2 linked regions of the Phaeacidiphilus oryzae TH49 genome follow. The protein of the gene in region 1 binds, or shares a complex with, the protein of each later gene. Links are inferred from orthologs where the notes say so. Each region holds a gene or a part of one and is shown in the gene's direction. Other genes may lie near its edges.

Evidence for each region.
Region 2: the proteins of BS73_RS21980 (region 1) and trxA are in contact, whole or in part, in an NMR structure (PDB 2IPA), measured with the Bacillus subtilis proteins. The link is inferred for Phaeacidiphilus oryzae TH49 from one-to-one orthologs.

Annotation. Positions count from the first base shown.
Region 1 is NZ_JQMQ01000005.1:4,102,559-4,113,572, reverse strand. Bases 4,346-7,187 are described here. They hold BS73_RS21980 (arsenate reductase ArsC), read left to right. Parts: upstream 4,346-5,474; coding sequence 5,475-5,900; downstream 5,901-7,187. Other genes in these bases: BS73_RS21970 (polysaccharide lyase family 7 protein), read right to left, coding at 6,568-7,187; BS73_RS21975 (hypothetical protein), read left to right, coding at 5,985-6,542; arsB (ACR3 family arsenite efflux transporter), read left to right, coding at 4,346-5,446. Outside these bases: BS73_RS22015 (tryptophan 2,3-dioxygenase), read right to left, coding at 1-680; BS73_RS39815 (hypothetical protein), read left to right, coding at 841-1,443; BS73_RS22005 (GNAT family N-acetyltransferase), read right to left, coding at 1,463-2,014; BS73_RS22000 (permease), read right to left, coding at 2,058-3,245; BS73_RS21995 (ArsI/CadI family heavy metal resistance metalloenzyme), read right to left, coding at 3,347-3,814; BS73_RS21990 (ArsR/SmtB family transcription factor), read left to right, coding at 3,897-4,277; more of arsB, read left to right, coding at 4,313-4,345; more of BS73_RS21970, read right to left, coding at 7,188-7,392; BS73_RS21965 (TetR/AcrR family transcriptional regulator), read right to left, coding at 8,019-8,672; BS73_RS21960 (medium chain dehydrogenase/reductase family protein), read left to right, coding at 8,860-9,891; BS73_RS21955 (Uma2 family endonuclease), read right to left, coding at 10,216-10,782. UniProt on the Bacillus subtilis protein: Catalyzes the reduction of arsenate [As(V)] to arsenite [As(III)]. In vitro, can dephosphorylate para-nitrophenyl phosphate (pNPP).
Region 2 is NZ_JQMQ01000005.1:3,571,776-3,582,882, reverse strand. The notes cover bases 4,396-7,330. They hold trxA (thioredoxin), read left to right. Parts: upstream 4,396-5,667; coding sequence 5,668-5,994; downstream 5,995-7,330. Other genes in these bases: BS73_RS19625 (ParB/RepB/Spo0J family partition protein), read right to left, coding at 6,991-7,330; BS73_RS19630 (GNAT family N-acetyltransferase), read right to left, coding at 6,094-6,717; trxB (thioredoxin-disulfide reductase), read left to right, coding at 4,602-5,573. Outside these bases: murein biosynthesis integral membrane protein MurJ, read left to right, coding at 1-138; BS73_RS19660 (protein kinase family protein), read left to right, coding at 440-1,552; BS73_RS19655 (discoidin domain-containing protein), read left to right, coding at 1,549-2,187; RNA polymerase sigma factor SigM, read left to right, coding at 2,306-3,136; BS73_RS19645 (hypothetical protein), read left to right, coding at 3,133-4,389; more of BS73_RS19625, read right to left, coding at 7,331-8,238; BS73_RS19620 (ParA family protein), read right to left, coding at 8,235-9,266; 16S rRNA (guanine(527)-N(7))-methyltransferase RsmG, read right to left, coding at 9,819-10,646; BS73_RS19610 (Jag family protein), read right to left, coding at 10,782-11,107. UniProt on the Bacillus subtilis protein: Participates in various redox reactions through the reversible oxidation of its active center dithiol to a disulfide and catalyzes dithiol-disulfide exchange reactions.

The DNA of each region.
Region 1 (11,014 bases):
TCCACCAGCTCCTCGCAGGTCTCGTAGGCCTCCCAGTTCTTCTCGGGGTGCTCGTAGATCTCCCGCAGCATCGGCAGCAGCGACTCGGTGAAGACATGCGCCCGGCTCACGTCCCGCTCCAGCACCTCCGCCGGCACGGCGTGGCCGATCCGCGCCAGATGCCCGAGGAAGACGTCGTACAGGCTCGGCTCGCGCAGCACCCGCTCCAACTCGGCCTGCCGCTCCGGGTCGTAGCCGAAGACCTCGATCATCTGCGCGTTCTTGTTGCCGAGCAGGAACTCGACGATCCGGTACTGCGCGGACTGGAACCCGGACGAGGCGCCCAGCGAGTCCCGGAACTCCGCGTACTCGCTCGGTGTGAGCGTCGCCAGCACCGACCACTGGTCGAGCAGCTGCCGCTGGATGTGCTTGACCCGGGCGAGCGACTTCAGCGCCGGCGGCAGGTCGTCCGCGGCCATCCGGGCCATCGCGTGCCGCAGCTCGTGGATCAGCAGCTTGAACCACAGCTCGGAGGTCTGGTGCTGGATGATGAAGAGCAGCTCGTCGTGGTGCGGCGGCTCGCTCAGCGGGTGCTGGGCGTCGAGCAGCCGGTCGAGGTGGAGGTAGCCGGAGTAGGTGAGCTCCTCGCGCAGGTCGCGCTGGATGCCCTCCTCCAGGTTCCGGACGTTCTCGTCGGTCATGGCGGGTCGCTTTCGGTGGGGTCCTGCGGTTCGCAGGATATGCGGCGGTGACGGCGGCCGCGGCCGGGGCGGCAGCGAGTACGGCGGGCATGCGATGAGTTCGTGGAGGGCTGTGGACGGGTCATTGTCCCGCCACCGCGGGCTCGTGTAGGGAGGGTCCGTGAGCCATTACTCCCCAGGGCCCTCGGGCGCCCCGCAGGTACCGCCGGACCCCTACCGGCCCAACGGCCCCGCGCCCGGCTCCGGCTCCGGAGCCCAGCGCCCGTACGGCGCCCCGCCGCCGCGCGCCGGCTACGAGTACGAGCAGCCGCAGCCCCGGCAGCAGGCCTACGGGGGTTACCCCGACCAGCCCGCGCCGGAGCCGCGCTACCCGGAGGCCCGCTACCCGGAGGCCCGTTACCCGGAGCCGCCGCGCTACTCCGAACCGCCCCGCTACTCGGAGCCCCCGCGCTACTCGGAGCCCCCGCGCCGCCCCCGGCGCGACGGTGTCGCCCAGGACCGCTGGGCGCTGGTCATCCAGACGCTCGGCTACATCGCCTCCGGGCTGATCGCGCTCTTCCTCGCCCTCCACTTCCTCGGCGCCAACGAGGGCAACGGCTTCGTCGACTTCGTCCGCGGCCTCGCCAACGGGCTGGCCACCTGGTCGCAGGACATCTTCACGATGAACCCCGAGGGCCTGCGGCTCTTCCTCAACGACGCCCTCGCCGCGGTCATCTACCTCGCGGTCGGCCACGGCATCGCCGCCTGGATCCGCCGGCTCTGAGCTCTGGCCCCGGCACCGCTCAGACACGGGGTCCCGACAGCCACTCGGCCCGGGTGAGCGCGTGCACCGCCACCGGCGGCCCGCCGGCCGGCACCGCGGTCTCGAACCGGAGCCGCAGCCCCAGCTTCTCCATCACCCGCGCCGAACGGGCGTTCTCCACATGCCGGATGCTCAGCAGCCGGTCCAGACCGGCCTCCTCGAAGCCGACCCGGAGGAGCACCCGGGCCGCCTCGGTGGCGTAGCCGTGCCCCCACGCGTCCCGGCGGAACCGCCAGCCGATCTCCACGGCGGGCAGCACCTCGGGGAGGAAGAGCGGCGGTGCGAGCTGGACCCAGCCGACGACCTCCCCGCTCTCCCGCAGCAGCACGGACGCCAGTCCGTAGCCGCGCTCCTGCCAGGACCGCCGGGCCCGGGCGATCCGCGCGGCCATCAGCTCCGGGTCGGCGGGCGGCACCGAGCCGTCGCCGATGTACCGCATCACCTCCGGGTCGGCGTCCATCGCCGCGAAGGCCCCGGCGTCGGCGGCCTCCGGAGGCCGCAGCTCCAGCCGCCCGGTCCGCTCCAAGAACACCGTCCGGCTCCCTTCGGCCGTGCTGGTGGCGCTGGCGCTGGCGCTAGTGCTGGTGGGCGTGCTGATGCGGATGCTCTTCCCCTTCCCCACCGTCCGGGGACCCGCCCATCATCCGGAGCATCCCCCGGCCTCCGGTGCGCAGGAAGCGCGTCACCAGCACCGCGGCCAGCACCAGGAAGGCGATGTTGAGCCAGCTGGTGTAGTTCCAGGTGACCCCCTCCGCCGGAATCCGCGCTTGGGCCTGGTCGGGGATCAACCCCGCGCCGCCGAAGACCAGTTCGACCGCGTACCCGGCCACCACCATCGCCAGGTAGAACGTCCAGAGGAGGAAGAGCGCCGTCCGGAGGCCGTAGTACTTCCGGTAGATGTTGAGGATCGGCAGGATCAGCAGGTCGGCGAAGAGGAAGGACACCACCCCGCCGAAGCTGATCCCGCCCTTCCACAGCACCACCGCCAGCGGCACGTTCCCGATCGAGCAGACGAACGAGACGATCGCGACCACCGGCCCGATCAGCGGGCCCCACAGCTTCGAGGCCAGCGGATGCCCGGCGAAGAAGAACCCGCGCCAGAAGGAGTCCGGCACCCAGGCCGCGATCGCGCCCGCGATCAGCAGGCCCAGCACCAGGTCCCGGAGGATGGCCGCCCCCTCCATCACGAAGACGTGGGAGACCGAGGTGAACCCGTCGCGGGAGAACAGCCGCCGGGCGAACGAGCCCTCGCCGGCCACCGACATGTCCATCGCCGCGTGCCCCTCCATGGAGCCGGCGACCCCGCGCTCGGCCTGCTCGCGGGCCGCCCGCAGCAACCGCTCCCTGAGCAGCAGCCGGAAGAGGACCGCCAGCACCACGATCATGATCGGCCCGCCGACGAACTCGGCCAGCGTGAACTGCCAGCCCATCAGCAGGGCCAGGATCACGCCGAGTTCGACCACCAGGTTGGTGGAGGCGATCTCGAAGGCCATCGCGGCGGTGAAGTCCGCGCCCTTGCGGAAGAGCGAGCGGGCGAGGGCCACCGCCGCGTACGAGCAGGAGGACGAGGCCACCCCGAGTCCGGCGGCGACGCCCAGCGTCCGCGCCCGGGCGTCGCCCAGCAGCCGTACGATCGTCGACTTCCGCACCACCGCCTGCACGACCGCGGACAGCACGAACCCGAGCACCAGCGCCCAGGCGATCTCCCAGGCCATCGCCCCGGTGATCCGGAGCGCATGCAGCACACCATGAACAACTGCCATCACGGCAGTGGGGCTACCCCGCTCCGGCCCTCACCATCCGGATCCGTCCGCCGCTGTGCGCCATGCGCCCGGCATCCTCACCTGTACGCATGACCCGCCGCTCAGCCGCCGCAGGCGCACTCGGCCTGCGCGCCGGCGGCGCCGGTCTCGCGGGCCGCGCCGGCGGTGGCCGGCGACTCGGCGGCGCTCTTGCCGAAGGTGTCGGCGTCGCCCTTGACGACGTAGACCTCCCACGGCTCCTTGCCCGGGCCGTGCGCCCAGACCTTGTCCTGGAGGGCGTAGCAGCAGGAGGTGTCCTTCTCCTCGAAGGTGGCCAGCCCGGCCTCCTTCAGCCGGACGGTGGCGGTGGTGACCTCGGCCGTCGAGCCGACCTCGACGCCGAGGTGGTCGATCCGGGTCTCCTCGCCCTCGGCGCCCTCGATCAGCACCAGCTTGAGCGGGGGCTCGGCGATGGCGAAGTTGGCGTAGCCGGCGCGCCGCTTGGCCGGCTCGACGCCGAAGAACGCGGAGTAGAAGGCGATCGACGACTCAAGGTCGGCGACGCGGAGGGCGAGCTGCACACGGGACATGGCGATCTCCTCACAGCTTGAATCGACGTTTGTCGATACAGCCATGGTTGCCCCCTGGATCGATGGATGTCAACATAGAAGTGTGTCTAATCAAGAGTTGGTCGTCCTGGACGAGGACTGCTGCCCGGGGCTGCGCGCGGCGCCCCTGGACGAGGCGCACGCCGCCGACCTGGCCAAGGTGTTCAAGGCCCTGGGCGATCCGGTCCGCCTGCGGCTGTTCTCGCTGATCGCCTCGCGGCACGGCGAGGAGGTCTGCGTCTGCGATCTGACCCCCGCCTTCGAGGTCTCCCAGCCGACGATCTCCCACCACCTGAAGCTCCTCCGGGAGGCCGGGCTGATCGACGGCGAGCGGCGCGGGACGTGGGTGTACTACCGGCTGCTCCCGGAGACCACCGACCGGCTGGCCGCGATCCTCACCCGCCCCGCCGAGAACGCGCCCTCCCCCGCCGGGAGCACGTCGTGACGGCGGCGGACCGCCCGACGGGCGGCGACCCGGCAGTGGGCGGCGGCCAGGCGACGGCCGGCGGTTCGGTGGCCGCCCGGCTGTCCTTCCTCGACCGCTTCCTCGCGGTGTGGATCCTCGTCGCGATGGCCCTCGGCCTCGGACTTGGACGCCTGATCCCCGGCCTCGGCGGCGCACTGGCGCGGGTCACGGTGACCGGGGTCTCGCTGCCGATCGCCCTCGGCCTGCTGGTGATGATGTACCCGGTGCTGGCGAAGGTCCGCTACGACCGGCTGGACGCGGTCACCCGCGACCGCCGGCTGCTCATCCCCTCCCTGGTGCTCAACTGGCTCGTCGGCCCGGCACTGATGTTCGCCCTGGCCTGGCTCCTGCTGCCGGACCTGCCGCAGTACCGGACCGGGTTGATCATCGTCGGCCTGGCGCGCTGCATCGCCATGGTGGTCATCTGGAACGACCTGGCCTGCGGCCACCGCGAGGCCGCCGCCGTCCTGGTCGCCCTCAACTCGGTCTTCCAGGTGATCGCCTTCTCCGCCCTGGGCTGGTTCTACCTCTCCGTGCTGCCCGGCTGGCTCGGTCTGCAGCAGACCGCGCTGCACGTCTCGGTGTGGGCCATCGCCCGCTCGGTACTGATCTTCCTCGGCATCCCGCTGGCCGCCGGCTTCCTCACCCGCCGCCTCGGCGAGAGGGCCAAGGGCCGCGCCTGGTACGAGACCCGGCTGGTGCCCCGGATCGGCCCGTTCGCCCTGTACGGCCTGCTGTTCACCGTCGTCGTCCTGTTCGCCCTCCAGGGCCGGGCCATCACCTCCCACCCCCTGGACGTGGCCCGGATCGCCCTGCCGCTGCTGGCCTACTTCGCGCTGATGTGGACCGGCTCCCTCGCCCTGGGCAAGGCGGTCCGCCTGGACTATCCGCGCGCCGCCACGCTGGCCTTCACGGCGGCAGGCAACAACTTCGAACTCGCCATCGCGGTCGCCATCGCCACCTTCGGCGCCGCCTCGGGCCAGGCCCTGGCCGGGGTCGTCGGCCCGCTCATCGAGGTGCCCGCGCTGATCGGCCTGGTCTACGTGTCGCTCGCCGCACGCCGGTTCTTCCCGCCCGAGCCCTCCGCCGCGCAGGCGGAGACCGCCGGGGCCGCGCCCGCCCCACCGCTTAAGGAGTCCCGTGCCTGAATCCGTGCCCGAATCCGAGCCTGAATCCGTGCCCGAATTCGACCGAGCCTCCGTCCTCTTCGTCTGCGTCCACAACGCCGGCCGCTCGCAGATGGCCGCCGGCTTCCTCGGCCACCTGGCCGGCGATCGGGTCGAGGTCCGCTCGGCCGGCTCCGTCCCCGCCGAGCGGCTCAACCCCTCCGCCGTGGAGGCGATGCGCGAGCGCGGCATCGACATCACCGCCCAGCGGCCGAAGCTCCTCACCCCCGACGCGGTCCGCGCCTCCGACTACGTCATCACCATGGGCTGCGGCGACACCTGCCCGGTCTTCCCCGGCCGGACCTACCTGGACTGGGAGCTGGCCGACCCGGCCGGCCAGGACGTGGCCGCCGTCCGCCCCATCCGGGACGAGATCGAGCGGCGGGTCCGGTCCCTGATCGCCGAGCTGGACTCCGCGCGCGGCGAGCGGCGCTGAGAAAACCCACCGCACGCGCGCCTCTTGCGAAAGACTGGGAGCCCAGACCGGCAACCGGATCAACTCGCGGGGGGACGACGGTCCATGACGATGCCTCAGCCCGATCCCGGAGCACCCCAGGGGCAGCCGGGCACCCCGCCCGCGCCACCGCCCTTCGGGCCACCGCAGGCGGGGCAGGCGCAGCCGCCGGGGCAGGCGGCGCAGCCGCAGCCGCCGGGCGCTCCGGTGTACGGGTACCCGCACCCCGCGCCGCCGGCCGCCCCCGGCTACGGCTATCCGCCCGCGCCGCCCGTCAACGTCCAGCCGCTGGTCGTCCTCGGCGACATCACGGTGACGCCCACCGGGATCCTCACCCCGGCCGGCCCCATCCCCCTCCAGGGCGCCGTCTGGACCGCCAACGACCTCTCCCGTACCGAGGAGCGGATCGCCCCGGTCGGGATCGTCCTGGCGGTGGTCTTCTTCCTCTTCTGCTTCGTCGGCCTCCTCTTCCTCCTGATGAAGGAGCGCCAGACGACCGGCCACGTCCAGATCACCGTCTCCGGCGGCGGCCGCTACCACACCACCTCCATCCCGGTGAGCACCCCGCAGCAGGTGATGGACCTGATGAACCGGGTCAACTACGCCCGCAGCCTGGCCCTGTGAGCGGAGGCCGCCGCCGGGCGCGCTCTCAGCCGCTGTGCGAGACGCTGAGCCCGTAGAACGCGACCCGGGCGCCGTTGGTCGTACTGGACGAGGACGACTGGTTGTAGGAGCCCGCCTTGAAGTACTGCCGGTAGGCGTCGAAGGAGCTGGGGATGGCGTAGTGGGTGGTGGTGCCGTTGACCGTCAGGTCGATCTCGCCGCCTGAGACCCCGAGGGTGTAGGACCAGGTCTTGCCGACCGGGACGTTGCCGACCGGGTGGTCGGTCTGGCCGCCCGAGGGCGAGTCCTCCGTGCCGAGGACGATCGATCCGTCGTTGTGGAAGTACAGCTCCGCCAGCGGCTTGGTGGAGGTGCCGCCGCTGCCGAGGTGGATCTGACCGACGCAGACGTGGTCGGTCACCGAGACCACCCGCAGTGTGGCCTTCAACTCGCTGGTACCGCTGAGCGACCAGTCGGCCGGCGTCCCGTCGCTGTTCATCTCCCGAAGCTCGGACCGGGCGTAGTGGGAGTTGGGCGTGGTGACCCCGCTCTCCGGGTCCCAGAACGTCATCGCACCGTCGCGGGTGTCGGTGTAGAAGTAGGAGTCCTGGAACCCGTTCGCCCCCTCCAGCTGCGACGGCGAGATCGTGGTCGGCGACCCGGGGGATCCGATGGGCAGCTGAAGCTCCCACACCGAGAGATCGAAGTTCCCGCCCGGGGCGACGGAGGTGCTGAGCGCGGGGGTGACCCGCACCGGTGCGGCACCGGTGCCGGCACCGACGGCGGCCGCCGCCGGCAGAGCCCCGCCCGCACAGACCGCCATCGCGGCCGCAGCACTGATCAGAACGCCCGACAGAGTTCGGATACGCATGGAATCGTCCCGTCGCTCGACCGATTCGGCGCCACCTATGTTCATCCACATGAACACAGGTTGCACTCTTGAATTCCTGCGACGCTAAGCACTTGATGACGACCTGTCAATTCCCCGCGCAGACCCCATCGGTGGCGACCGGCGCCGCGGCGGTGGCGCATCGTCATCATCACGTTTCGGCTTCGGCGTCCGCCGAACAGGCGCGGAGCACTACTGTTCGGCGCGTGACGCGTGAGGAAATTCGAAAGTTCCTGGTGAGGTTCGGTCGCAGTCTCACCATCGTGGCCCTCGTCGGCCTGGAGGGCTGGGCTCCTCACCACCGGTAGACCGAGGGAGCGACGATCCAGGTCGCCATCACGGCCGCACTGTTCTTCGCGATCGCCCTGTACGGAACCTTCTGGGATCGCAACCCCCCGTTCCGGCAGCGGGCGGAGGCCAACCACGCGGCGCGACGAGCCCGGAGGGACGCCCGCCGGCCGGCCCGGCAGGCCGAGAAGGCCGAGCACCCCGAGGGGAGTTAGCGCTCGGCGCTCCACGGACGGATGCAGGTCGACGGCGGGACGGCAGGCACCCCGCACCCCCCACCGTCTCGGCCGGGCGGCGTCCGAGAACCGCAGGCGCGCCGCCTATCGGGTCAGCTGGCGCAACTCGCCGGCGTACAGCTCGGCCGGATCGAGTCCCATGCCGGCGAAGTGGCCTGCCAACTCCAGTGAGAGCACGCCGTGCAGGCGGGTCCAGAAGAGCAGCGCACGGCGCAGGGCGGCCGGGGGCGCCGGGTGGGCGGCCGCCCAGCCGCGGTGCTCGGCGAAGTGGGCCTCCAGGCGGGAGTCGCCCGGGGCTTCGGTGGCGGCTTCACCGGACTGGGCGGCGTCGAGGAGGGCGTCCATGATCTCCGCGGCGATCACGGTGATGTCCTCCGGCGCGTGGTAGCCGGGGACGGGCGTGCCGTAGATGAGGAAGTAGCGCTGGGGGTCGTCCAGCGCCCAGGCGCGCAGGGCGCGACCCAGTCCGCCCAGGTCCGCGCCGGAGTCGGCGGCGGCGCGGATGGTGTCGGCGAGGCTGCGGTAGGCGTCCCGGATCAGCTCGGTGATCAGCTCGTCCCGGCAGGAGAAGTACCGGTAGAGCGCGGGGCCGCTCATGCCCAGCTGTTTGGCGATGGCATTCAGGGACACCCCCGGCGCCCCGGCGGCGGCGATCTGCGCCCAGGCCTGCTCCTTGATCTCGGCACGCAGCTGGGCGCGATAGCGCTCCCGCGGCGTCTCCTTGCCCGCGACAGCCATGCGCTCACCCCTTCCTTGCGTTCGTGCTTCCTTGCTTCTCGGCTTCTGGCCATGTCCGCCTCCGCCGGACGCTCTTGGTTAGACCCTATAACGAACGCACTTGCCTGTCACCTCGCTGCGAGTTATAACTTCTAACGAACATGTCAGGCGCTAACGCCGTCTGCCAGTGGAGTCGATGGAGGTCGCCATGAACGCCGCAGAGATGATCGAGGTAGTGCTGCCGGGCGAGGTCGAGCCGGAGGAACTGCAGGTGCGGCGGGGTGCCGTCCCCACTGCCGGGCCGGGGCAGGTCGTCGTCCGCATGGAGGCGACCGGTGTCTCCTTCGCGGAGCAGCAGATGCGCCGCGGCCGCTACTACGACCAGCCGCCCTTCCCCTTCGTCCCCGGCTACGACATGGTCGGCACCGTGGTGGCGGCCGGGGACGGAGCCGGCGCCGGTCTGGTCGGGACCCGGGTGGCCGCGCTGCTGAAGGTGGGCGGCTGGGCCAGCCACATCGTCCTGGACGCCGACGACGCGGTGCCGGTCCCGGACGGGATCGGCCCGGCCGAGGCGGAGACCGTGGTGATCAACGGCATCACGGCCTGGCAGATGCTCCATCGCAAGGCCCGCGTCCGCGCCGGGCAGACCGTCCTGGTGCACGGCGCCAACGGGGGAGTCGGCACGGTCCTGGTCCAACTCGCCCAAGCCGCCGGGGCCCACGTGATCGGCACCGCCTCCACGCGCCATCACGCGGAGCTGCGGGAGCGGGGGGTGAGCCCGATCGTCTACCGCACCGAGGACATCCCCGCCCGCGTTCGCGAGCTCGCCCCGCGCGGGGTGGACGCCGTCTTCGACCACGTCGGCGGCCGAGGCATCGTCGACTCCTGGCGGCTGCTCGCGCCCGGCGGCACCCTCGTCTCCTACGGCAGTGCGTCCACCCTCGACCAGGAGGGCTCCAAGCAGTGGCCCGTCCTCAAGCTCCTCGGCCGCGTATGGCTGTGGAACGCCCTGCCCAACCGCCGCCGGGCCTACTTCTTCAACGTCTGGGCCGGCCGAGCCCTGCGCCGCGGCCGCTTCCAGTCCAGGCTGCGAGCCGACCTCACCGAGGTCTTCCGAGCGCTCCAACGCGGCGAGATCACCGCCCGGATAGCCGCCTCACTCCCCCTCACCCAGGCCGCCGAGGCAATGCGCCTGGCCGAATCCGGCACCACCACCGGAAAGGTCGTCCTCCACGCCTGAACCGCCACCCCCCACACAGGCCGACACCCCTCCGCCCCCAGAAACGATCAAGGCCCAGGCCTTCGGGACTCCCCCGTTGACCCGGGCCTTCGTCGTACGCGCCGGTCGCCCGGCGGTTGGTGCCCCCGGCAGGATTCAAACCTACGACACCCGCTTCAGAAGTGGGGCCGAGTCCTTGCCGGGTGGTGCCCGGCACTGCCGTGCGGTGCTGTTTCCCCTGGTCGGAGCGGCACGGTAAACCACTTGATCCGGCTCATGCCGCCCTGTGTCGGACCGTCCGCGCACCCATCGCTGACGCGCTGCCGGCTGATGGTCAGCGCCTGGTCAGACCTGCCCGAGGTCGATCCGCACCGGGAACGGGGCCGCCGACTTGATGACGCCGGTGAACACGTCTCCGTCCCGATAGATCTTCGTCGCGGGGTCGAGAACGTAGGTGTACACGAGAGGAACGCCCGTCGCGGCCTGCTCGATCCGCCAGTAGAAGCCGATGCCGGCCTTGGCGTACTGGTCGACCTTCACGATTCGGTCGGTGGTCTCCGAACCCGGCGACACCACCTCCGCGACCAGCAGCACGTGCTCGGGGCGAGTGGGGGTGATGTCGATCGTGTCTGCGCGGTACACGACGACATCCGGGCGCCGATTGGTGAGCGGGACGTCCTGGAGCCGGACGTCGAAGTCCGTGTCGGCGTTCCACTCCGGGCCCGCGGCGGCATCCAGGGCGTTCGCCAGAATCCGGGCCAGCCGGTTGTGCCGCTTGGACGCGGTCGGACTCACGACGACCATCCCGTCCACGATCTCGATGCCGGCGCACTGCTCATCGGACCAGGACTCGTACTCCTCCGCCGTGATCTGCTCATGCATCCACGCCGGGGCAACCATCTCGGCCGAGATGAAGCACCTCCTGGACGCTGTGCCGCGGACCGATCCCACTGGGCTCAGCGTACTGTCGGCCATCTGTCCGGCACGCCGCTCACGCCTACGCCCATCGCGCCCTTGCCGAGGCAACTCAACGGGTGTTCACCTACAGTGACCACACCCGATCCGGCGGACGCGTCCCCCGGGCTTCTGGGCGCACCCACGCCCCACGACGATACAGGGGAGAGCGAGCCAATTTCGTAACTCT
Region 2 (11,107 bases), 530 kb from region 1 along the record:
GGCCTCTTCGGGACGCTGGCCACCCTGCTGGCCGGCCTGCTGGTGCAGGGCGGGCTCTTCCTGCTGATCGCCAACCGGATGCGGATCGAGGAGCTCAACTCGCTGCTCGGGATGGTTCGCTCACGTTTCGGTCGCTGATCCTCGACTCGAACGCGCGGGTCGTCAGCTTCGGCGACGACGCCTTCGGAGGAATCCCCGGAAATCCTCACACCGCGCCAAACCCCTTGCCGCAGAAGGTAAGAGATGATTTCGGGCAACGTTCCGCGGCACTCGCGGGTCGTACTCGGGTGAGATGAGTGGGCACAATTGTGCTCGGCCCGCCGCCACCACTGCGGGTCTGGGCAGCAGGGGAGGCAGGGACACGGTGTCGGAGCGCATCAAGGCCACCGCTGACGTTCCGTCAGCAACCGCACCGGCGGATCAGCCGCAGGGCGATCCGATGGTGGGAGTGGCCCCGATCCGGCACAGCGGAGACCGCATCGCCGGGCGCTACCGCCTGGAGGAGTGCATCAGCCAGGCCGGCGTCTTCACCAGCTGGCGGGCCGTGGACGAGAAGCTCAGCCGCGCGGTCGGCGTCCACCTCCTCTCCTCCGGCAACCAGCGCGCCCAGCAGGTGCTGGCGGCGGCCCGCTCCGCGGCCCTCTTCGGCGACCTCCGCTTCGTCCAGGTCCTGGACGCGGTGGAGAGCACCACCGAGCCGGCCAGGCCGGCCCAGGAGGACGACGGGCCGGCGGACGGCCCGCAGCCGGACGGCCCGCAGCCCGACGGCGCCCTGGTGTACGTGCTGCGGGAGTGGCTGCCGCGGGCCACCGACCTCGGGACCCTGATCGCCCGCGCGCCCCTGGAGCCGCACGAGGCGTACCAGATGATCCGGCAGGTCTCGGACGCCATGGCCGCCGCCCACCGGCGCGGGATGGCGCATCTCCGGCTCACCCCGTCCTGCGTGCTGCGCTCCGAGACCGGCCAGTACCGGATCAACGGCCTGGCCGTGGACGCCGCCCTCCACGGCCTGAGCGCCGAGCCCGGCCGGCCCGGCGCGGCCGACGCGGCCGACGGCCCGGCGGAGAGCGCGGAGGTCCGCGACACCCGGGCCATGGGCGCCCTCCTCTACGCCTCGCTCACCGGCCGCTGGCCGACCGAGGAGGACCGGTACGGCATTCCCGGGCTGCCCAGGGGCACCGGCGAGGCCGCCCCCGACCAGATCCGCGCGGGCGTCCACCGCGGTCTCTCCGATCTCGCCGCCCGCTGCCTCTTCAGGGATCCCGGCCGCCGTCTGGCCCCCATCACCACCCCCGCCGAGCTGGCCGACGCGGTGGCCGAGCTGCCCCGGATCCGCCCGCCCCAGCCGGCGACCGTGACCGGCGCCGCCTCCGCCCCCGGGCTGACCTCCGGGGTGTCCGGGGTAGCCTCGCCACTCGCGCCGAACGCCGCGCCCGGCCGCGGCGGCGGCCACGGCTACCCGGGCTACGCCGGCGGCGGCCAGGGAGCCCCGCCGCGGAGCGCCCCCACCGGCCCCCGCCGGCCCTGCCCGGCCGTACCGGCAAGGCGGTGAAGTGGACGGTGGGCGCGGTTCTGATGGCCGCGATCGGACTCGGCAGCTGGGGCCTGGCCGAGACGGTCCTCCACAACGGCGACCGCGCCCGCAACGCCGTCCAGTCCGACACCTCCACCACCGGCCCCACCGACCACCGCACCCCCGGCCAGGCGCTGAGGATCTCCGCCGCCCAGGAGTTCTCCCCGCTGGCCCCGCCGATAGCGGGCGGAGACGTCCACTTCGCGATCGACGGCAAGAGCGCCACTCCGTGGATCACCTCCCACTACGACGGCTATCCCGACTTCGGCAACCTCCCCTCCCGCAAGGAGGGCGGCGGAATCTGGGTGGACCTCGGCTCGGTCCAGCGGGTCACGGGGGTGGAGGTGGACTTCCCGGTCGCCGGCCAGTCCGTCGACCTCCGTGCCCTGCCCAAGGACGCCGGTGACCCCTCCGGAGCCGATCTCAGCTCCTGGACCAAGGTGCTCAGCAAGTCCGGCCAGGCCGGGACCACCCTGGACGTGACCCTCCCGCACCCCGTCCAGACCCGCTACGTCCTGGTGCATCTGAGTGCGCTGCCGCCGATGCCCGGCGGCGGCAGCACCTATCGGGGCGGGATCTCCGAGATCAAGGTCTTCGGTCGGCCGGGCGCCTGATCGCCGACTTGATCTCGAACCGGCCCGTGGGGCTGACGGGCGGCGCCGGGAGATGGCAGTCTGGAGCCGCCGGAGAGACCGGCAGCACAGCCGCCAGGGACAGCAGGGGGGAGGCCGGATGGCAGTGACGAGCGGACCGGCGTCCGGACCGGCGTCCGAGGAGCCCGCGCCGTCCGACGCCGAACTGCTGGCCCTGCACATCGCCGGGGAGCACGAGGCCTTCGGCGAGCTGGTCCGCCGGCATCGCGACCGGCTGTGGGCGGTGGCGCTGCGCACCATCGGCGATCGCGAGGAGGCCGCCGACGCCCTCCAGGACGCCATGGTCGCCGCCTTCCGCGCGGCGCACACCTTCCAGGGCCGTTCCGCCGTCACCACCTGGCTCCACCGGATCGTGGTCAACGCCTGCCTGGACCGCGCCCGCCGCTCGGCGGTGCGCCAGACCCGTCCCCTGGAGGACGAGCAGAGCCTGGACGCCGCGGTCGAGCCGGCCGAGGGTGCCGACGTCTCCGCCGAACGCAGCGAGGTGCGCCACGAGGTGGCCGCCGCCCTCGCCCTCCTCCCGGTGGACCAGCGGGCCGCCCTCGTCCTGGTCGACCTCCAGGGGTACTCGGTGAGTGAGGCGGCGGCGGTGCTCTCGGTGCCCAACGGCACGGTGAAGAGCCGCTGCGCCCGCGGGCGCGCCCGGCTCCTTCCTCTGCTCGCCCATCTCCGGGCGAACGCGGTCCCCCCGGACGCTGTTTCACGTGAAACGGGCGCGGTTTCACGTGAAACAGAGCTGCCGCCCCGGCCGCCCCTCCACGCGGTCCCGCAGACGGCTGTTTCACGTGAAACAGCCCCGCATGGCACCGAACGGACCACGGGTAGGAACCACGGAGGCGGTCCGTCCGTCCCACCACCGCAGGACCACCGTCGAGACGCGCGGAGCACAGGAGGTGACACGTCGGCATGACGGCGATGCCCACGGGCGACAGCCCCTTCGACGCCGACGGCCACCCCTCCGTGGAGGCCATCTCCGAGTACACCGAGGAACTGCTGCGGCCGGACCATGCCGAGCGCGTCGGCGCGCATCTGGCGGACTGTGCTCCCTGTACGGAGACCCACACCGCCCTCGGTGAGATCCGCGACCTCCTCGGCCGGAGCTCGGCCCCCCGGCTGCCCGCCGACGTCTCCGGCCGGATCGACGCGGCACTCGCCGCCGAGTCCCTCCTCGCCGCCGAGCTGCCGGACATCACCCCCGAGGAGCTGGCCGCCCTGGAAGGAGCGGACGAGGACTCGGCGGTCACCGGACTGATCGCCGCCGAGGAGGCCCGGGCGGCCGAGGAATCGGACCTCCCGATCGACCCCGCATGGGTCCGGGCCCTCATCGGCTCCGGCCTGCCGGCGCCCGAGCAGCCCCAGCCCGGGCAGGAGCGGCAGCCGACGGCGCCGCAGGACGACCCGCAGTCCGGGACGGCCGACCACCCCGACGAGCCGAGTCGGCCGGTCGAGCCGGGCGAGGACGACCGGCGGGAGCCCACCGGTCCGCGCCGCGAGGCCGGCTCCGCCGCCGGTCCGCCGCCACGCCCCGCCGGTTCGCCGAGCGGCCCCCGGGACGGGCGTCCGCCGCGCGGCCCCCGCCGCTTCCGCCGGGGCAGGGTCGGCCTCCTCGCCGGAGCGGGACTCGCGGTGGCGGCGGCCGTGATCGGAGTGGTCGTCAGCAGCCTTCCGCGGCCCGCCCCTTCCGGAGGTGCCTCCTCTGCCGCGGTACGGGCGTCCGGCCCAGGCGGCTCCGGCAGCTCCGCCGGCTCCGGCAGCCAAGCGCCCGCCGTCACCGCGGCCGGCATCCCGCAGGTGGTGACGCAGATGCTGAGCGACTCCGCCGCCCCCTCCACCCCATCCAACGGCGCCATGCAGCCGCACACCGCGGCGGGCGGCGGCTCCACCGGCTCCACCGGGGGCACCGCCGGCACGCGCTCTGCTCCGGCGACCGCCGCCACCCCCGCGACCACCCCGCCCGGCTGTGTCCTCGCGGCCACCGGACGGACCGGGACCCCGCTGGCCGTCGAGCCCTTCTCCTACCGCGGCGACTCCGCCGCGGGCGGCCCGGTGCCGGTGTATGTGGTGGTCTACTCGTCCGACTCGGCCGCCGCCGTCGACGCCTATGTGGTCCCCGCCTCCTGCTCCGGCGGCGTTCTCCTCCACCGGGAAGTCACCCGTCCCTGACCGGCTTTCCCCGTGCCGCTGCACGTCCGCCCGTGGGAATGCGGGAGACTGGGTATCCGTTGTGCCGGGTGAACGCAGTCGCCGGACGTCGACGGAGAGTCGACGGGCACAGCGACCGCGGTCGGCGACAACCTAAGACCGCAGAAGAAGAGCGAAGCAGCAGCCTCCCCCGCGGGCCGTGTCCACGGCCCGTCGCCGTCACAGGAGATCGAGTGAGCGACGTCCGCAACGTGATCATCATCGGGTCCGGCCCGGCCGGTTACACGGCTGCGCTGTACACCGCCCGCGCCTCTCTGAAGCCCCTTGTCTTCGAGGGCGCCGTGGAGGCCGGCGGCGCGCTGATGAACACCACCGAGGTCGAGAACTTCCCCGGCTTCCGTGACGGCATCATGGGTCCCGACCTGATGGACGGGATGCGCGCCCAGGCCGAGCGCTTCGGCGCCGAGCTGATCCCGGACGACATCGCCGCGGTCGACCTGACCGGTGACATCAAGACCGTCACCGACTCGGCCGGCACCGTCCACCGCGCCAAGGCCGTGATCGTGGCCACCGGCTCGCAGCACCGCAAGCTCGGCCTGCCGAACGAGGACCAGCTCTCCGGGCACGGCGTCTCCTGGTGCGCCACCTGTGACGGCTTCTTCTTCCGCAACCAGCACATCGCGGTGGTCGGCGGCGGCGACACGGCGATGGAGGAGGCCACCTTCCTCTCCCGCTTCGCCGAGACCGTCACGATCATCCACCGCCGGGACACCCTGCGGGCCAGCAAGGCGATGCAGGACCGCGCCTTCGCCGACCCGAAGATCAATTTCGCCTGGAACAGCGAGGTCGCCTCGGTGAACGGCGAGGGCAAGCTCTCCGGCGTCACCCTCCGGGACACCGTCACCGGCGAGACCCGCGAGCTCCCGGTCACCGGCCTCTTCATCGCCATCGGCCACGACCCGCGCACCTCGCTCTTCAAGGGCCAGCTGGACCTGGACGACGAGGGCTACCTCAAGGTGTCGGCCCCCTCGACCCGTACCAACCTCCCCGGCGTCTTCGCCGCCGGCGACGTGGTGGACCACACCTACCGCCAGGCGATCACCGCCGCCGGCACCGGCTGCTCCGCCGCGCTGGACGCCGAGCGCTACCTCTCGGCGCTGGCGGACAGCGAGCCCGCCGAGCCGGAGAAGGTCGCCACCGTCTGACCCGTCGCCCCACGAAGCAGACCGACCGCCCCGACCGACCGTTTCACGTGAAACACCGCGCCACCCGCGCGGCATCATTCCCCTAGGAGAAGCCGTGGCCAGCGAGCCCATCACCGTCACCGACTCCACCTTCGACGACGAGGTGCTGAAGAGCGACAAGCCTGTGCTGGTCGACTTCTGGGCCACCTGGTGCGGCCCGTGCCGTCAGATCGCCCCGGTCCTCAAGGAGATCGCGGCGGAGCACGGTGACAAGCTCACCATCGCGAAGATCGACATCGACAACAACCCGAGCGTTCCGGCGAAGTACGGCGTTCTCTCCATCCCGACGATGAACGTCTACCAGAACGGCGAGGTCGTGAAGACCATCGTCGGCGCCAAGCCGAAGGCCGCCCTGCTGAAGGACCTGGCCGAGTTCATCTGAGCCGTCCTCGCTGCCGGCGAAGGCCCGCGCCCCTTATGGGGCTGCGGGCCTTCGCCGTTCTCGCGGTTTCATCGTTTCGCCGTTTCACGTGAAACAGCCTCAGCCCCCGAGCGGCCGCAGCGAAGGCTCCTTCTGCACCGCGCCCAGCAGCCGCTCCAGCGCCACCTCCACCTCGGCCCGCCAGGAGACGGTGGACCGCAGCTCGAGTCGGAGCCGGGGGTAGCGCGGGTGGGAGCGCACCGTCTTGAAGCCCACCGCCAGCAGATGCTCGGCCGGCAGCACACAGGACGGGGTCTCCCAGGCCGCGTCGCCGAAGGCCTCCACCGCCCGGACCCCGCGCCGAACCAGGTCCTTGGCCACCGCCTGGACCAGCATCCGCCCCAGTCCCTGCCCCTGGTAGTCCGGCAGGATGCGGGAGGTCATCAGCAGCACCGCGTCCGGCGACACCGGACTGGTCGGAAAGGCCAGGCTGCGCGGCACATAGGCCGGAGGGGCGTAGAGGACGAAGCCGGCCGGCACGTCGTCGACATAAGCGATCCGCCCGCAGGCGCCCCAGTCCAGCAGCACCGAGGAGATCCAGGACTCCTTCTCCGTCTCGGGCTTCCTCGATCGCACCGCCGCCTCAGCGCTGACCGGGTCCAACTCCCAGAAGAGACACCCGCGGCAGGTGCTCGGCAGATCCACGAGATTGTCCAGGGTCAACGCGGCCAGCCTGCGTCCCACCAACTGCCTCCCTCACCAGCGCCCGCATCCGCTCCCGGTCACGCCGCAGGCTGCCGAAGTAGCCTCCGACACCGCCAAGGCCGACCCCCATGGCCACCAGCGCCGCCCTGCCCAGAGCACCCATCGTCCCGGCCCCTCCCCGTCATCTCCGCCGGAGTGGTTTCGGGGGCATCGTAGCCACGCTGACACCGATTCAACGTACAAGCGGCGGGCCTGGTTTCACGTGAAACCGTGAAACCAGGCCCGCCGCCGCACACCGGATGATCCGGGAGATCACTCCGCGTGGGGCGCATCCCCGTCCGGGGCGTCCGGGGACTCCCCGTCCGACCCCTCCTCGTCCTGCGCCGCGAGCTTCCGCTCCTCGCCGGGCGCCAGCGAGGTGATGATCCGGTTGAGGTCCTCCACCGAGGCGAACTCGACCACGATCTTTCCGCGCTTCTGACCGAGCTCCACCTTCACCCGGGTGTCGAAGCGGTCGGAGAGCCGGGAGGCCAGATCGGCCAGCGCAGGGGAGAGCCGTCGGCCGGCCCGCGGCCGACGCGCCTTCCGCTCCGCCCCGGAACCGTCCATCCCCTGCACGGCGACGATCTCCTCGACCGCCCGCACCGACAGCCCCTCGGCGACGATCCGGTGCGCCAGCCGGTCCTGCTCCTCGGCCTCCTCCAGCGAGAGGAGCGCCCGCGCATGGCCGGCGGAGAGCACCCCGGCCGCCACCCGCCGCTGCACCGCGGGGGAGAGCTTCATCAGCCGCAGGGTGTTGGAGACCTGGGAGCGCGAGCGCCCGATCCGGTCCGCCAGCTCCTCGTGGGTGCAGGAGAAGTCCTTCAGCAGCTGGTCGTAGGCGGCGGCCTCCTCCAGCGGGTTCAGCTGCGCCCGGTGGAGGTTCTCCAGCAGGGCGTCGAGGAGGAGCTTCTCGTCGTCGGTCGCCCGGACGATCGCCGGGATCCGCTCGAGCCCGGCCTCCTTGGACGCCCGCCAACGGCGCTCGCCCATGATCAGTTCATAGCGCTCGGGCCCGGCCTGCCGGACCACCACCGGCTGGAGGAGCCCGACCTCCTTGATGGACTGGACGAGCTCCGCCAGCGCCTCCTCGTCGAAGACGTCTCGCGGCTGGCGGGGGTTCGGGGAGATCTCCTCCAGCGGGATCTCCGCGAAGTAGGCGCCCTCCACCGGCCGCATCCCCGAGGCGTCCACGGCGATCTCCGGGGCGGCCACCCCGCCACCGTTCGCTCCCGCGGCGCCGCCGTTCACCCCCGCACCGGCAGCGGCAGCGCCGCCGGGCGCGGTCGGCGCCGGGACGCCCGCCGAGACGGCCGCGGGCGCGCCATGGGCGCTTCGGCCCGCGACCCCGTTCGGGCTCTCGCTCTCCACCAATCCGGCGACCTTGGCCGCAGCCACCCCGCGCTCGGGCGCCAGCACCGGGGCCGACCCGGGCGCACCGCCGGACGATCCGTCGCTGCCGGCAGCCGCCGGGATCAACGCCCCGAGCCCGCGGCCCAGTCCCCGTCGACGCTCACTCACCGGTTGCCCTCCATCGTGCTCTGCTCGTGCAGTGGCTGCGCCTGCGCCACGACCGACTGCTGATACTCACCCTGCACCGCCGGCTCGGCGGTTTCGGCATCGTACGGGACGGCTCCCGTTCCGTCCGCCCCGCGCAGCGCCATCTCCCGGGCGGCCTCCAGATAGGAGAGCGCCCCGGTGGAGCCGGGATCGTAGGTCAGTACCGTCTGCCCGTAGCTCGGGGCCTCGGAGATCCGCACCGACCTCGGGATGCTGGTCCGCAGCACCTCGCTCTGGAAGTGGCTGCGCACCTCCTCGGCGACCTGGGCGGCCAGCCGGGTCCGGGCGTCGTACATGGTCAGCAGGATGGTCGAGACATGCAGCTGGGGGTTGAGGTGCGCCCGCACCAGCTCCACGTTCCGCAGCAACTGGCCGAGCCCCTCCAGCGCGTAGTACTCGCACTGGATGGGGATCAGCACCTCCCGGCCGGCCACCAGGGCGTTCACCGTCAGCAGCCCGAGCGACGGCGGGCAGTCCACCAGCACATAGTCCAGCGGCTGCTCATAGGCGGCCAGCGCCTTCTGCAGCCGGCTCTCCCGGGCCACCAGCGAGACCAGTTCGATCTCCGCACCGGCCAGGTCGATGGTGGCCGGCACGCAGAAGAGGCCCTCCACGTCGACCACCGGCTGAACCACCTCGGCCAGCGGCTTGCCCTCCACCAGCACGTCGTAGATGGACGGCACCTCGGCATGGTGATCGATGCCGAGCGCGGTGGAGGCGTTCCCCTGCGGGTCGAGATCGACCACGAGCACCCGCTGACCATGCATGGCCAGCGAGGCGGCCAGATTGACCGTGGTCGTGGTCTTCCCCACCCCGCCCTTCTGGTTGGCGACGACCATCACCCGGGTCTCGGCGGGGCGCGGCAGCGCCTCGCTCACCTTGCCCATGGTCTCCACCGCACGCTGGGCGGCTCGGGCGATCGGTGTGTCATCGGCGAGCGGAGTCGTCTCCGCGTCATGAGGGACCGGTGCCTGGATGGGATCCTGCATGGGAGCCAGTGTTTCACGTGAAACCGACCCGGTTTCACGGGGCGCCCGGTGCAAGGGAGTTGCGGTGGGCGGAGCGGTGGTACGGGGACCGGGGACGGGCTCCGCCAGTGCGCCGTGCCCGGGATACTTCTCGGACGTCACGGGCGTGTTCCCCTCTCTTTGACGCGGCTTGCCGTTGGCATCATCGCGCAGAGACGGGGGTCGATGTGGAGCTTGTGGCTCATTCGACCGCGTGTGGAGCAGATCTTCACCCGCTGGACGGGTGGTCCGCGCCGCAGCGCGGCTCCGGGACAGGATTCCAGGAAGCAGAGAGCGCCGTTTCACGTGAAACAGGCTGCCGAGAATGTCGTCCTATCTGACGGTGCGACACTCCGCCCCGGCCCAAGCTCGCCCGTTCGGCCCTCGAACAGGACGATCCGGGAGCGACCAGAAGCGGCCGGGACGGCGCCGGAGCGGCCCGGGTCGGCACTGGAGCGGCCCGGGTGGGCGCCGGGGTCGGCCCGGCCCGACGGTGTTTCACGGTTTCACGTGAAACACCGCCCGCCCGCCCGGTCAGCGCCGACGTCGCGAGCCCCGGCCCCGGTTCGCCGCCGCCCGCCCGGCCCGCACCGCCTTGGCCCGCCGGGCCGCCGCCTTCACCCCGCCGGGGCTCTCGCCGACCTTCACCCGCACCACATGGGTGGGCGTCTCCACCAGGCCGTCGCCGGCCCGCACCACCGACCACTCCTCGGCGCCGAGCTTCTGCAGCGCGGCCCGGGCCGAAGCCAGCTCCTGCTCGGCGGCGTCCCCCTTGAGCGCCAGCATCTCGCCGTACGGCCGCAGCAGCGGGATGCCCCAGCCGGCCAGTCGGTCCAGCGGGGCCACCGCGCGCGCGGTGACCACGTCCACGGCCAGCTTGCCGATCATCTCCTCGGCCCGGCCACGCAGCACGGTGACGTTCTCCAGGCGCAGCTCGCGAACCACCTCCTCCAGGAAGTTGGTCCGCCGCAGCAGCGGCTCAAGAAGGGTGATCTCCAGGTCCGGACAGGCGAGCGCGACCGGGATGCCGGGCAGCCCCGCCCCCGAGCCCACATCGCAGAGGGACACCCCGGAGGGCACCACGTCCGCCAGCACCGCGCAGTTCAGCAGATGGCGGTCCCACAGCCGGGGAACCTCGCGCGGCCCGATCAGCCCGCGACGCACGCCGGCGTCCGCCAGCAGTTCGGCGTAGCGCACCGCCCGGCCCAGGTTCTCCCCGAAGACCTTGTGCGCCGAGGCGGGCGGGGCCGGGGCCTCCTGCGGCTCCGGCGCCCCCTGCGACTTCGGCGGCCCCTGCGACTTCGGCGGCCGCCGCTCCCGCGGGGTTCCCGGGCCCTGCTCCAGCGGATCCATGGCAGGCACAGCGGGCACTCCTCTCAGCTTCTCTTCAGCTCAGCACAACCGGCGACGGCCCCGCCTGCCAGGCAGGCGGGGCCGTCCGCAACTCGCTCGTCATCGCGTCCCAGTCCGGGCGACACCCAGTCTGGGGCATCGCTCTCACACCGGCAGTACGACGACCCGCCGCTGCGGTTCCTCACCCTCGGACTCGCTGCGGAGCCCGGCCGCCGCCACGGCGTCGTGCACCACCTTGCGCTCGAACGGGGTCATCGGGCGCAGCTTCACCGGCTGCCCGGACTCCTTGGCCTCCTCGACGGCCTTGGCGCCCAGGTCGGTGAGCTCGGACCGCTTGCGCGCCCGGAAGCCGGCGATGTCCAGCATCAGCCGGCTGCGCTCACCGGTCTCCCGGTGCACCGCGAGCCGGGTCAGCTCCTGGAGCGCCTCCAGGACCTCCCCGTCCTCACCGACCAGCCGCTGGAGCGACC